DNA from 2 places in the Streptomyces sp. NBC_00989 genome. Region 1 is predicted to be linked to the other one. Evidence: riboswitches for the same ligand, from Rfam matches in the RefSeq annotation. Region 1 holds a riboswitch; the other holds the start of a gene.
What was found. Region 1 has a riboswitch for cobalamin ahead of OG714_RS39175 (cobalamin biosynthesis protein). Riboswitches for the same ligand answer to the same signal wherever they lie in the genome.
Positions count from the first base shown of each region.

Region 1 (7,509 bases):
GCGAGTCGGCCAGCGACTGCCCGACCTCCCAACTCAGCCTGGACGGAATGGCCTTGGGGTCGACCGAGTAGAAGTTCCGGCCGGTCGGCAGGACGTTGACCAGACCACGGGTGGGGGAGCCCGACGGGCCCGCCGGGACGTAACCCCCGTTCAGCGCCTTGAGGATGTGGTCGATCTCGTCGGTGGTGCGGGCGAGCCGGGGCACGACCTCGTCGCAGGCGAACCTCAACACCGCGACGGCGTCCGGGAGTTCGGTGCCGATGACGGCACGGACGAGCGCCGGAACGGCCGTGACCTCCCACTCCTGGGACTCCATGCCCTCCGCGAACCGGCGGCACAGCTGCTCCAGCAGATCGATCGCGTCGGCGGCGGAACGGGCGGGCCCGTCGACCAGCTCCGTCAGTTCCACCGGAACCTTCAGGGGAGCGCCCGGCTCGGCCAGCAACTCCTTCTCCACCAGGCCGAAATGCTCGGCCAACGCGGCTCGCAGACCCGGCAGCGCGTTCGCCTGCCCGCCCCACACCTGCGAGGCGCGCAGCACGGCCAGCACGAGGTTCACGCGCGCTTCGCCGACCGGCCCGCCGCCGAGGATGTGCAGTCCGTCGCGGATCTGCACGTCCTTGATCTCGCACAGGTAGCCGTCGATGTGCATCACGAACTCGTCGAACGTCGCGTCGTCCGGCTGGTCGTCCACATGCAGGTCGTGGTGCAGCTCGGCCGCCTTCACCAGCGTCCAGATCTGCGCGCGCACGGCCGGTGCCTTCGTCGGGTCCAGGTCGGACACGAGGGCGTACTCGTCGAGGAGTTGCTCCAGCTTGGCCAGGTCGCCGTACGTGTCGGCACGCGCCATCGGCGGCACGAGGTGGTCGACGACCGTGGCGTGGCCGCGCCGCTTGGCCTGCGTCCCCTCGCCGGGGTCGTTGACGATGAACGGGTAGATCAGGGGGAGTTCACCGAGGACGGCGTCCGGCGCGCAGCCGCTGCTGAGCCCAAGTCCCTTGCCCGGCAGCCATTCCATGGTGCCGTGCTTGCCCATGTGGATGATCGCGTCCGCGCCGAACGAGTTGTCCAGCCACCTGTAGGCCGCCATGTAGTGGTGCGACGGCGGCATGTCGGGGTCGTGGTAGATCGCGATTGGGTTCTCCCCGAAGCCGCGCGGCGGCTGGATCATCACGACGACGTTCCCGAACTGGAGTGAGGCGAGCACGATGTCGTCGCCGTCGACGTAGAGGTTGCCGGGCGGCTCGCCCCACGCGTCCAGCATGCCCTGCCTGAGGTCCGGGTCGAGCTTGTCGAACCACGCCTGATAGTCGGCGAGCGGCACCCGCGCGGGCGCGGAGGCCAGTTGCTCCTCGGTGAGCCATTCGACGTCGTGGCCACCGGCGTTGATGAGCCGGTGGATCAACTCGTCCCCGTTGTCCGGGTGTTCGTCGACCCCGTACCCGGCGTCCCGCAGCGCGTCCAGCACCCGGATCGCCGAGGCGGGCGTGTCCAGACCGACCGCGTTGCCGACCCGCGAGTGCTTCGTCGGGTAGGCGGTGAAGACGACCGCGAGCTTCTTCTCGGCGTTCGGCTTGTACTTCAACTTCGCGTGCCGTACGGCGATTCCGGCGACCCGCGCGGCCCGCTCGGGGTCGGCGACGTAGACCGGGACGTCGTCCGGGCCCTGCTCCTTGAAGGAGAACGGGACGGTGATCAGGCGGCCGTCGAACTCCGGGATCGCGACCTGCATCGCGGCGTCCATGGGGGAGAGGGCGGCGGAGGACTCGTCCCAGGTCGCCCTGGACGACGTAAGGCAAAGTCCTTGCAGCACGGGGACGTTGAGGTCGGCGAGCGCGCCGATGTCCCAGGCCTCCTCGTCGCCGCCGGCCGATGCCTGCGAGGCGTGCGTACCGCCCGCGGCGAGGACGGTGGCGATGAGTGCGTCGGCCTTGCCGAGGATCTCGTACAGTCCGGAGTCCGCCCCGCGCAGCGAACCGCAGTACACGGCAAGGGCGTTGGCGCCCTTCGCCTCGATCTGGTCGCACAGGGTGTCCACGAAGGCGGTGTTGCCGCTCAAGTGGTGCGCCCGGTAGAAGAGGACGCCGACCGTCGGCCGGCCCTCGACGAAGGCGCGCTCGCCGTGGACGCCGAACTCGGCCATCTTCTGCGGCTCTTCGAAGCCCTCGCCCGTCAGCAGCACGGTGTCCGAGAGGAACCGGGCGAGTTCGGCGAGGTTCTCCGGCCCGCCCTCGACGAGATACCTGAGCGCCTCGGCCACCACCCCCGCCGGCACCGACGACTCGGCCATCAACTCCGCGTCGGGGACGGTCTCCCCGCCGAGCAGCACGGTCGGAATCCCGGACGCCTTCAGTGCGGCGAGCCCGTCCTCCCAGGCACGCTTGCCTCCGAGCAGCCGTACGACGGCGACGTCCGCGCCCGCGACGAGCGCGGGCAACTCGGCTGCCACGTCCACCCGGTTCGGGTTGCCGATCCGGTACCCGGCGCCGGAGGCCCGGGCCGCCAGCAGATCCGTGTCGGCGGTCGACAACAACAACACTGTGCTCATGCGGGCGCTCCCGGTGGAATGAAAGGCAGTCCTTGCGGCGCGCCGGACTCGATGAGTCGCCAGAGCGCGTCCGTGTCCGCGTGCTGTTCGATGAGGTCGCCGAGCCGGTCGAGCTGCTCCTCGCGCAGCGCGGCGAACGAGGTGTCGGGCGCCGGCACGAACCGGCGGCCCGCGGCGGCCGCCACCTCGCGCAGAAACGCCCGCCGGAACCCGTCCGACTCCAGCGAGCCGTGCCAGTGCGTGCCCCAGGTCTGACCGACCCGGCACCCGTCCAAGAAGGTTTCGCCGCCGGTCAGTTGGGCGACCCCGTGATGGATCTCGTACCCCTCGACCGGCTCGCCGAGGGCTTCGCCGACGGGCCGGGTGAGGGTCTTCTCGCGCGCGAACCGGACGCGCAGCGGCAGGACTCCGAGTCCGTCGACCGACCCCTGCCGGCTCTCGACCTCGTCGTCGATGTGCTCGCCGAGGATCTGGAAGCCGCCGCAGATACCGAGGGTCGGCCGCTGCTCGGCGGCCCTGCGCACGAGGGCGTCCGCGAGGCCGCGCTCGCGCAGCCACTCCAGGGCCTTCACCGTCCCCCGGGTCCCCGGGATCACGACGAGGTCCGCGTCGGCCAGCTCCTCCGGCCGGTCCACGAACCGCACCACGACGCCCGGTTCGGCGGCCAGCGCGTCCACGTCGGTGAAGTTGGACATGAGGGGGATCGCGCAGACGGCGACGCGCAGCACGTCCTCGCCGACCGGCGGCGCGGTGTTGGACTCGCGCACGGTGCCGCGCAGCGAGATCCGCAGCCCGTCCTCCTCGTCGATCCCGAGCCCGTGCCGGTACGGCAGCACGCCGTACGTCCGCCGCCCGGTGAGGCCGAGCAGCATCTCCAACCCCGGTTCCAGCAGCGACACATCGCCCCGGAACTTGTTGACGAGGAACCCGGCGACGAACGCCTGGTCCTCGGGGCTGAGCAGCGCGACGGTCCCGAAGAAGGAGGCGAAGACGCCGCCGCGGTCGATGTCGCCGACGACGAGCACGGGCAGCTGGGCATTGCGCGCGATGCCCATGTTCACGATGTCGGTCCGCCGCAGATTGATCTCGGCGGGACTGCCGGCCCCCTCACAGATCACCGCGTCATACGTGCCCCGCAACTCCGCGAGACAGTCCAACACGGTCCCGAGCAGGGCCTCTTGCCGCCCGCCGTGATAGCCCCGCGCACTCATCTCGCCAACAGGCCTGCCCATCAGCACGACTTGACTGCTCCGGTCGCTGCCAGGCTTCAGGAGTACGGGGTTCATCAGCGCGGTCGGCTCGATCCGGCACGCCTGCGCCTGCATGGCCTGCGCCCGTCCGATCTCGGCGCCCTCGCGCGTCACGAACGAGTTCAGGGACATGTTCTGCGCCTTGAACGGCGCGACCTTCACGCCCTGCCGCACCAGCCACCGGCAGATCCCGGCGGTGACGACACTCTTGCCGGCGTCCGAGGTGGTCCCGGCGACCAACAGCCCGCCGCCGCTCATGACTTCCGCCCCTTCACGAGGAGCCGCCCGGCGACACTGACCCCGAGCGCGAGCAGACCGACGCGCCGGGACAGCCGTACGGCACGCGCGATGTCCGGTACGGCGACGGGACGTCCGTCGCCGTTGAGCACGGGCCGGTGCTCGACCCGCCCGCCGTAGGAGAGCGTCCCGCCGAGGCGCACGCCGAGGGCTCCCGCGAAGGAGGCCTCCACGGGACCGGCGTTGGGACTCGGGTGTTTGGGGGCGTCGGTGCGCCAGGCGCGTGCCGCTCCGCGTGGGTCGCCGCCCGCGACGGTCGCGAGGGCGGCGGTGAGGCGGGCGCCCGGCCAGCCGGCGACGTCGTCGAGGCGGGCCGAAGCCCAGCCGTAGCGGCGGTACTTGGCCGACTTGTGGCCGACCATGGCGTCGAGCGTGTTCACGGCCCGGAAGCCGAGCAGGCCCGGGACACCCGCGATGCCGCCCCAGACCAGCGCGCCGACGACCGCGTCGGACGTGTTCTCGGCGACGGACTCGACGACGGCCCGGGCGATCCCGTCGGCGTCGAGGGACTGCGGGTCCCGTCCGCAGAGGTGGGGGAGCCGTGCCCGCGCACCATCGATGTCACCGGCCTCCAGCGCGCGCCCGATGACCCCGGCCTCGCGCGCGAGGGAGGTCCCGCCGACGACGGCCCAGGTGGCGGCGGCGGTGAGGGCGGCAGAGGCCGTACGGGACGGTCGTAGGGCCGAAGTGGCCGCGGCGGCGAGGGTGATGGTGCCACCGACGCACACGGCGGTGTGCAGGGCGCCCCAGCCCCGGTGGTCGCGCCACAGCACCTGTTCCACGGCGCCCGCAACGCGGCCGAACGCGGCGACCGGATGCCCGCGGCGGGGATCGCCGAGCAGGTGGTCGCCGAGGAGGCCGGCGGCGGCGCCGTACGCGAAGACGCGATCGGCACGCATCGGCTCAGCCGATCGCTGGGGCGGGCACTGCGCTGGTACGGGACCTCGAACGGCAGCCGAGCATGGCGATATGTCCTCACTCAGGGTGTCCACGCCCTGGTTCGACGAGACCGGCGGTGAGAGTTCCTGGCTCCCGGGGCTACCTACCCCGGTGACAGTGGCGGGACCGCGCCGGATTCGCACCGGCTTCCTCTCCTGCCGCCGTATATGGCTCCGGCAGTCCACCATGCTGTTGGAAGGGCCGTCAACTTGCTGTTGACCTGCGGGGACGGAGTGTGCTGATGCCCACACGCGAGGGGGCGGAGGGGTCACGCGGACGTGGGGTGCGGGACGGCGATCCGTCCCGCACCCCACGCTCGGTTCAACTGGCGGCCGGTCAGGCCACGATCAGATAGATCCCGTACGCCACCGCCGCCGCGCAGGCCGCGAAGCAGGTGTAGGCGCCGGTCAGGGCAAGGGGCGCGGAGCCGCCCTGGGCGGTGGCGCGTTCACGCCGGGAGAGGCCGACGATGCCGAGGGTGAAGACCGCCACCAGGGCGACGGTGGCGCCGAGGCTGACGCCGAAGACGGAGCCGAGGGCTGCCCAGTCGATGTGCATGCTGATTCGTTCCTTCGTGTCCGGGGCGCGGGCTCAGACGGCGGCGGCGGGCGGTGTCGCCGGGTCGGACTTCACGATCGGGGCCGGGTTCACGGGGGGCGAGAGGATCGTCGCCGTGAGGCCCTCGGAGAGGGCGACCGACGGGGGCGGCGGGGTCACGGCGGCGATCGCGGTGGTGATCACGCCGGCCGGTTCGTCGACCTCGTTGACGTTCGAGGCGTCGACGACCTGGCGGCGGGAGAGCAGCCAGATGCCGGCGCTGGACGCGACCAGGAAGACGGCCACCAGCGCGGTGCCCCAGTCGCCGAGGTCGGTCACGGACTCGGCGAGCGCGCCGACCAGCGCGGCGGCCGGCAGGGTCAGACCCCAGGCGACGAACATCCGGGTGGCGGTCGACCAGCGGACGACCCCGCCCTTGCGGCCGAGACCCGCACCCATCACCGAGCCGGAGACGGCGTGCGTGGTGGAGAGGGAGAAGCCGATGTGCGAGGAGGCCAGGATGACCGCGGCCGCGCTGGTCTGGGCGGCGAAGCCCTGCTGCGGCCGGAGGTCGGTCAGGCCCTTGCCCATCGTGCGGATGATGCGCCAGCCGCCGATGTACGTGCCCATCGCGATGGCGAGGCCCGCGGAGAGGATGACCCAGGTGGGCGGGTCCGAGTCGGGGGCGATGGAGCCTCCGGCGACCAGGGCGAGGGTGATGATGCCCATCGTCTTCTGCGCGTCGTTCGTGCCGTGCGCCAGCGAGACCAGCCCGGCGGAGGCGATCTGGCCGACGCGGAAGCCCTTGTCGGCGGCCTTGCCGGCCGAGTTCCGGCTCAGGGCGTACGAGAAGCGGGTGGCGAGCATCGCCGCGAGGCCCGCGACGATCGGGGCGGCGACCGCCGGCAGCAGCACCTTGGTGACGAGGACGTCGCCGTGGACCGCGCCGGTGCCGGCCGAGGCGATGGTGGCGCCGATCAGACCGCCCATGAGGGCGTGCGAGGAACTGGACGGCAGTCCGACGAGCCAGGTCACCAGGTTCCAGAGGATCGCGCCGACGAGGGCGGCGAAGATGACCTCGGGACGGATTCCGCTCTCGTCGACGAGCCCCTTGGAGATCGTGTTGGCGACCTCCACGGAGAGAAAAGCGCCCACCAGGTTGAGGGTGGCCGACATGGCCACCGCGACCTTGGGCTTGAGGGCACCGGTCGAGATGGTGGTGGCCATCGCGTTGGCGGTGTCGTGGAAACCGTTCGTAAAATCGAACGCGAGTGCGGTGATTACCACAATCGCGAGGATCAGCGAGAAGTTTTCCATTTACCCAGGCAATCGTTCGAGGTCATCGGCGCGTTGACCGTAGGCAACCTGGGTGAACGGAAGATGAACTGAGGGGGTATCGGTGGTGTCCGGATTGCCTAGTATCCGCGGGCGAACTTCTTCAGTTGGCTCACCGTCCCGTTGAAGAGATTCTGATCACCCGGCAGGCTCCCGCTGTTGTCGTACTGCCAGAAGGTCCAGTACGACCATCCGGCGGGCAGTGAGCCCGCGTCCGCCGACCCGTGGCGGGCGATCCACAGCGCGTGTGCCGAGGCCAGGGAGCTGTTGTCGCCCGTGCAGGTCTTCCACCACTGGGTGGTGGTGTAGATCACCGGGCGGCGGCCGGTCTCCCGGTTCACCTCGGCGCTGAAGGCCTTGATCCAGCTGACCATCTTGGCCTTGCTCAGGCCGTAGCAGCCGTGTTTCTTGTCGTACGGGTTGTATTCGATGTCCAGCGCGGGCGGCAGCGTCCAGCCGTCCGCCTTCCAGTCGCCGCCGTGTGCCACGAAGTACGCGGCCTGGCTCGCGCCCGACGACCTGTCCGGCAGGGCGAAGTGGTACGCGCCGCGGATGACGCCGGCCTTGCGGGCGCCGTCGTACTGCTGGCCGAAGTACGGGTTG
Region 1 is NZ_CP108728.1:8,725,432-8,732,940, forward strand. It holds gene cobN (cobaltochelatase subunit CobN) at 1-2,548, opposite strand, end outside; gene OG714_RS39170 (cobyric acid synthase) at 2,545-4,056, opposite strand; gene OG714_RS39175 (cobalamin biosynthesis protein) at 4,053-4,994, opposite strand; cobalamin riboswitch at 5,094-5,236, opposite strand; gene OG714_RS39180 (hypothetical protein) at 5,371-5,592, opposite strand; gene OG714_RS39185 (anion permease) at 5,626-6,888, opposite strand; gene OG714_RS39190 (lysozyme) at 6,987-7,509, opposite strand, start outside.

Region 2 (7,509 bases), 4.5 Mb from region 1:
GCATCCCGTTCTTCTACTGGTACCAGATGCTCTGGGTGCTGATCTCGACGGCGCTGACGATGACCGCCTACAAGCTGTGGCAGCGCGACCAGCGGACCCGCCATGGAGGTAACCGGTGAACGACGGCGTGAACGGCGTCGCCCTCGGCGTCTTCATCTTCTTCTTCCTGGCCGTCACGGTCCTGGGCTTCCTGGCCGCCCGCTGGCGCCGGGCCGACAACGAGCAGAGCCTCGACGAATGGGGCCTGGGCGGACGGTCGTTCGGCACCTGGGTCACCTGGTTCCTGCTCGGCGGCGACCTCTACACGGCGTATACGTTCGTCGCGGTCCCGGCGGCGGTCTACGCGGCGGGCGCGGCCGGCTTCTTCGCGGTGCCGTACACGATCCTCGTCTACCCCCTCATCTTCACGTTCCTCCCCCGCCTCTGGTCGGTGTCGCACAAGCACGGATACGTGACGACGTCCGACTTCGTGCGCGGCCGCTTCGGCTCGAAGGGCCTGTCCCTGGCGGTGGCGGTCACCGGCATCCTCGCGACGATGCCGTACATCGCACTCCAACTCGTCGGCATCCAGGCCGTGTTGGATGTCATGGGCGTGGGCGGCAGCGCGAGCTCCAACTGGTTCGTGAAGGACCTGCCGCTGCTGATCGCGTTCGCCGTGCTGGCCGCGTACACCTACTCGTCCGGCCTCCGCGCCCCCGCGCTGATCGCGTTCGTGAAGGACGGGCTGATCTACCTGGTCATCACGGTGGCGATCATCTACATCCCGATCAAGCTCGGCGGCTTCGACGACATCTTCAGCGCGGCGGGCGCCAAGTTCAAGGCGGCGGGAGCGGGCGGACTCGTCCCCGCACCGGCGGGCCAATGGACGTACGCCACACTGGCGTTGGGCTCGGCACTGGCGTTGTTCATGTACCCCCACTCGATCACGGCGACCCTGTCCTCCAAGAGCCGCAACGTGATCCGCCGCAACACCACGATCCTGCCCCTGTATTCACTGATGCTGGGCCTGCTGGCGCTGCTCGGCTTCATGGCGATCGCGGCGGGCGTCAAGGTCACCAACGGCCAACTGGCGATCCCGCAGCTGTTCGAGAACATGTTCCCGGACTGGTTCGCGGGCGTGGCCTTCGCGGCGATCGGCATCGGCGCCCTCGTCCCGGCGGCCATCATGTCCATCGCGGCGGCGAACCTCTTCACCCGCAACATCTACAAGGACTTCATCAAACCGGACGCGACCCCGGCCCAGGAGACAAAGGTCTCCAAGATCGTCTCGCTCCTGGTGAAGGTCGGCGCCCTCGCCTTCGTCCTGACGATGGACAAGACGGTCGCCATCAACTTCCAGCTCCTGGGCGGCATCTGGATCCTCCAGACCTTCCCGTCCCTGGTGGGCGGCCTCTTCACCCGCTGGCCCCACCGCTGGGCCCTCCTCGCCGGCTGGGCGGTCGGCATGATCTACGGCACCCTCGCCGCGTACGGCGTGGCCTCCCCGACCCAGGACCACTTCGGCGGCTCGTCCAAGGAGATCCCCGGCATCGGCGAGATCGGCTACATCGGCCTGACGGCGTTCGTCCTGAACGTCGTGGTCACGGTGGTCCTCACGTTCGCCCTGAAGGCGTTCAAGGCCCCCGAGGGCATCGACGAGACCAGCCCCGCCGACTACACGGCAGACGCAGGCGACCCGGGCGTAGAGGTGGAGCTGCCTCCGGCGACTGCTGGCGCCGCCCACTGAGCCCACCCAGGGGCGCGGGGCTGTATCGATTTGCGGCTCCGCCGCGTGGGCGCGCCCAGCCACGACGAACCCGCAGCGGGCCACCGAAAAGCAAGTCACTCGGCGGCCCGCTGTCGTACACACTCACCCCCATGGACATCCTCATCCGCCGAGCAATCCCCACCGAATACGAAGACCTCGGCAACATCACAGCACAGGCCTACCTACAGGACGGCCTCCTCGACTACGGCGACGACGACCCCTACCTCCCCGTACTGAAGGACGTGGCAAGCCGAGCCGCAGCCGCCGAGGTCCTCGTCGCGGTGGACGGCGAACACCTCCTCGGCGGAGTCACCTTCGTCCCCGGCCCCGGCCCCGTCGCCGACATCGCGACAACCGGCGAGACAGAGATCCGCGCACTGGCGATCGCCCGCACCGCCCGCGGCCGAGGCGCCGGCGAGGCCCTGGTCCGCGCCTGCATCGACCGCGCCCGAGCCACCGAGGGCTGCGAGGCCGTGGTCCTGTCGACCCAGAGCTCGATGCACGCGGCCCACCGCATCTACGAACGCCTGGGTTTCGTCCGCACCCCCGACCGCGACTGGAACCCCGTGCCACACCTGGACGATCTCACTCTGCTCACCTACAAGCTGACACTCTGAAACCACCGCGACACAACATCTGGTGGTGGCGTGACAGGCGAGCACAAGATGTATGCTCATGCTCGCTGTCGCCGCAGGGGAATCCGGTGCGAATCCGGAACTGTCCCGCAACGGTGTACTTACGTGCATATGCACGCATGGTCAGTCCGAGGACCTGCCGACAGCTCGCGTCCGGCCACCCGGCCAGGGCGCATGACGTCCGGGCCTCGTGGAGTGGGCCGGTGGACGCGACGCCCCGTGCGCTCGTGTACTGCCGCCTGCCCTCGGCGAGGCCCCGTGCCGAGCGAGGGAGAGCCCCACCGTGACCATCGCGCCAGCAGAGCCGGCATCAGCGACCCAGGTGAACAAGGCGATCGTGGCGACCGCGACCGGAACCGACGTTCCCGGTACGGCCGTTCCCGGAGCTACCGTTCCCGGAGCCGACGGCCCGGGTACCGCGATCCTGCGGACCCTGACCGAGCTGACCGCCGACCTCCCCGACGCCGACCCGGGCCGGGTCGCCGCCGCCACGTTGCGCGGCCGGTCCGCGCACGCGGACGTGGCGGAACTGCGCGAGCTGGCCACGGAGGCGGCCGCCGGTCTCATCTCCGAGGACCCGGTCTACTCCCGGCTGGCCGCCCGGCTGCTGACGGTCGGCATCGCCGCCGAGGCCGCCTCCCAGGGCGTCACGACGTTCACCGAGTCCGTCGCCGTGGGCCACCGCGAGGGCCTCATCGCGGACCGCACCGCCGAGTTCGCGACGCTGCACGCGGCCCGCCTGGACGCGCTGATCGACACGGAGGCCGACGACCGCTTCGGCTACTTCGGGCTCCGGACGCTGTACAGCCGTTACCTCCTGCGGCACCCGATCACCCGCAAGGTCATCGAGACCCCCCAGCACTTCATGCTGCGCGTGGCCGCCGGTCTCGCGGAAGACGACTCGACCCGTGCCCTGGACGAAGTGGCCGCGCTCTACCGCCTGATGAGCCGCCTGGACTACCTCCCGTCCTCCCCCACCCTCTTCAACTCCGGCACCCGGCACCCCCAGATGTCGTCCTGCTACCTCCTCGACTCCCCGCTGGACGAGCTGGACTCCATCTACGACCGGTACCACCAGGTCGCCCGCCTCTCGAAGCACGCCGGCGGCATCGGTCTGTCGTACTCCCGCATCCGCAGCCGCGGTTCGCTGATCCGGGGGACGAACGGGCACTCCAACGGCATCGTCCCGTTCCTGAAGACGCTGGACGCCTCGGTCGCCGCGGTGAACCAGGGCGGCCGGCGCAAGGGTGCCGCCGCGGTGTACCTGGAGACCTGGCACTCCGACATCGAGGAGTTCCTGGAGCTGCGGGACAACACGGGTGAGGACGCCCGTCGTACGCACAACCTGAACCTGGCGCACTGGATCCCGGACGAGTTCATGCGCCGGGTGAACGAGAACGGCGACTGGTCGCTGTTCTCCCCCGCCGACGTGCCCGAGCTGGTCGACCTGTGGGGCGACGAGTTCGACGCCGCGTACCGCAAGGCCGAGGCGCAGGGGCTGGCCAAGAAGACCATCCCGGCCCGTGACCTCTACGGCCGCATGATGCGCACCCTCGCGCAGACCGGCAACGGCTGGATGACCTTCAAGGACGCGGCCAACCGCACCGCCAACCAGACCGCCGAGCCGGGCCACACGGTCCACTCCTCGAACCTCTGCACGGAGATCCTGGAGGTCACGGACGACGGCGAGACGGCGGTCTGCAACCTCGGTTCGGTGAACCTGGGAGCGTTCGTGGTCGACGGTGACATCGACTGGGAGCGGCTGGACGAGACGGTCCGGACCGCCGTCACCTTCCTCGACCGTGTCGTGGACATCAACTTCTACCCGACCGAGCAGGCGGGCCGTTCCAACGCCCGCTGGCGCCCGGTCGGCCTGGGCGCGATGGGCCTCCAGGACGTCTTCTTCAAACTCCGCGTCCCCTTCGACTCCCCGCAGGCGCAGGCACTTTCGACGCGTATCGCCGAGCGCATCATGCTCGCCGCGTACGAGGCCTCGGCCGAGCTCGCCGAGCGCAACGGCCCGCTGCCGGCCTGGGAGAAGACCCGTACGGCGAAGGGTGTGCTGCACCCCGACCACTACGACGTGGAGCTGACCTGGCCCGAGCGCTGGACGGCCCTGCGGGAACGTATCGCCCAAGTCGGCATGCGCAACAGCCTGTTGCTGGCGATCGCCCCCACGGCCACCATCGCGTCCATCGCGGGCGTGTACGAGTGCATCGAGCCGCAGGTCTCGAACCTGTTCAAGCGCGAGACGCTGTCCGGCGAGTTCCTCCAGGTCAACTCGTACCTGGTGAACGAGCTGAAGCAGCTCGGCGTGTGGGACGCCCGCACCCGTGAGGCGCTGCGCGAGGCCAACGGCTCGGTGCAGGGCTTCAGTTGGATCCCGGCCGAGGTCCGCGCCCTGTACCGCACGGCGTGGGAGATCCCGCAGCGCGGCCTGATCGACATGGCCGCCGCCCGCACCCCGTACCTGGACCAGTCCCAGTCCCTGAACCTGTTCCTGGAGACGCCGACGATCGGCAAGCTCTCCTCGATGTACGCGTACGCCTGGAAGCAGGGCCTGAAGACGACGTACTACCTGCGCTCCCGCCCGGCGACCCGCATCGCCCGCGCGGCCCAGGCCCAGGCTCAAACCCCCATCCCCGTACAGCAGTTGACCCCCGACGAAGACGCGGTCGCCTGCTCCCTTGAGAACCCCGAGTCCTGCGAGGCCTGCCAGTAATGACGACCGAAGCCAAGAACCTCCTCGACCCGGGCTTCGAGCTGACCCTCCGCCCCATGCGCTACCCGGACTTCTACGAGCGCTACCGGGACGCGATCAAGAACACCTGGACCGTCGAGGAGGTCGACCTCCACTCGGACGTCGCCGACCTCGCGAAGCTGACGCCGGGTGAGCAGCACATGATCGGCCGGCTGGTCGCGTTCTTCGCGACGGGCGACTCGATCGTGGCGAACAACCTCGTGCTGACGCTGTACAAGCACATCAACTCCCCCGAGGCGCGGCTGTACTTGAGCCGTCAGCTCTTCGAGGAGGCGGTGCACGTCCAGTTCTATCTGACCCTCCTGGACACCTACCTCCCCGACCCGGAGGACAGGGCGGCCGCCTTCGACGCGGTGGAGAACATCCCCTCCATCCGCGAGAAGGCCGAGTTCTGCTTCAAGTGGATCAACGAGGTCGAGAAGCTGGACAGCCTCCAGACCCAGGCCGACCGCCGCCGCTTCCTCCTCAACCTGATCTGCTTCGCCGCGTGCATCGAGGGGCTGTTCTTCTACGGCGCGTTCGCGTACGTCTACTGGTTCCGCAGCCGGGGTCTCCTGCACGGCCTCGCCACCGGCACCAACTGGGTGTTCCGCGACGAGACCATGCACATGAGCTTCGCCTTCGAGGTGGTCGACACCGTCCGCAAGGAGGAGCCGGAGCTCTTCGACGACCAGCTCCAGCAGGAGGTGACCGACATGCTGCGCGAAGCCGTCGAGGCGGAGCTGCAGTTCGGGCGCGACCTGTGCGGTGAGGGTCTGCCGGGCATGAACACGGACTCGATGCGCCAGTACCTGGAGTGCGTCGCGGACCAGCGCCTCCAGCGACTGGGCTTCGCCCCGGTCTACGGCTCCGAGAACCCCTTCTCCTTCATGGAGTTGCAGGGCGTCCAGGAGCTGACCAACTTCTTCGAGCGCCGCCCGTCGGCGTACCAGGTCGCGGTGGAGGGCACGGTCGACCTGGACGAGGACTTCTAGATCTCTTTGCCCGAGGACTCATAGCCCTCTTTATCTGCCTCTTACTTCGCGGACGGCCCATGGAGCTTCCATGGGCCGTCCATGGAGTTTCTATGGAGCGGCAAAGTTCATGGGGTGCGTCTGTTCGCGGTCTCGTCGCCCCGGCTACGTTCTGCCCGTCCTGTTCATGCCATTCACCAGTGGCCCCACAGGACGCTCAAAGTGTCATGCCCATGACGACGTCATCTGCCGCCGCTACGCGCGTCACAGGCCTGCCACCACGCCGAGGAACCCCACTCCAAATGGAGGCAGTACCCCATGCGTGAGAAGCCCAGACGGAGTCTGCGAAGACTGCTGACCGCCGCCATCCCCGCCCTCACCCTCAGCGTCTTCGGGCTCGTGGCGGCCTCCCCCGCCGACGCGCAGCCCGCCCCCCAGGCAGCCGTCCAGTCCGCCCAGGTCTCCAAGGTCACCCAGAACTCCAAGGCCCTGACCTCCCCCGCGGCCCAGGCGGTCCACTCGACCGGCAAGGCCGGACAGAAGGTGCCGACCGAGCACCTGTGCGCGGCCGCCGCCCCCGGTCACGCGTCCTGCTTCGCCCAGCGGCGCACCGACATCAAGCAGAAGCTGGCCGCCGCCGTGCACTCGGACGCCGCGGCCGCGGTCTCCGGGCTGAGCCCGGCCAACCTGCACAGCGCGTACGCGCTCCCCTCGACCGGCGGCTCCGGCCTGACGGTCGCGGTGGTCGACGCGTACAACGACCCCAACGCGGCCTCGGACCTGGCCACTTACCGCTCCAACTTCGGCCTGTCGGCCTGCACGGTGGCCAGCGGCTGCTTCAAGCAGGTCAGCCAGACCGGCTCGACCACCTCCCTGCCGACGAACGACACCGGCTGGGCGGGCGAGGAAGCGCTCGACATCGACATGGTCAGCGCGGTCTGCCCGAACTGCAACATCATCCTGGTGGAGGCCACTTCGGCCACCGACGCCAACCTCGGTGCCGCCGAGAACGAGGCCGTCGCCCTGGGCGCGAAGTTCGTCTCCAACAGCTGGGGCGGCGACGAGGCCTCCTCGCAGACCTCCGAGGACACCTCGTACTTCAAGCACCCGGGCGTCGCGATCACCGTCTCCTCCGGTGACGAGGCCTACGGCGCCGAGTACCCGGCAACGTCCCAGTACGTGACCGCAGTCGGCGGCACCGCCCTGTCGACGTCCTCCAACACCCGCGGCTGGACCGAGTCCGTGTGGAAGACCAGCAGCACCGAGGGCGGCGGCTCCGGCTGCTCCGCCTACGACGCGAAGCCGACCTGGCAGACCGACACGGGCTGCACCAAGCGCATGGAGGCCGACGTCTCCGCCGTCGCCGACCCCGCCACCGGCGTGGCCGTCTACGACACCTACGGCGGCTCCGGC
Region 2 is NZ_CP108728.1:4,250,809-4,258,317, forward strand. It holds gene OG714_RS18260 (DUF3311 domain-containing protein) at 1-119, shown strand, start outside; gene mctP (monocarboxylate uptake permease MctP) at 116-1,726, shown strand; gene OG714_RS18270 (GNAT family N-acetyltransferase) at 1,858-2,364, shown strand; cobalamin riboswitch at 2,410-2,541, shown strand; gene OG714_RS18275 (ribonucleoside-diphosphate reductase subunit alpha) at 2,666-5,104, shown strand; gene OG714_RS18280 (ribonucleotide-diphosphate reductase subunit beta) at 5,104-6,117, shown strand; gene OG714_RS18285 (putative Ig domain-containing protein) at 6,415-7,509, shown strand, end outside.
Region 2: linked by a shared signal. The riboswitch ahead of OG714_RS18275 (ribonucleoside-diphosphate reductase subunit alpha) and the one ahead of OG714_RS39175 (cobalamin biosynthesis protein) in region 1 are both predicted to bind cobalamin.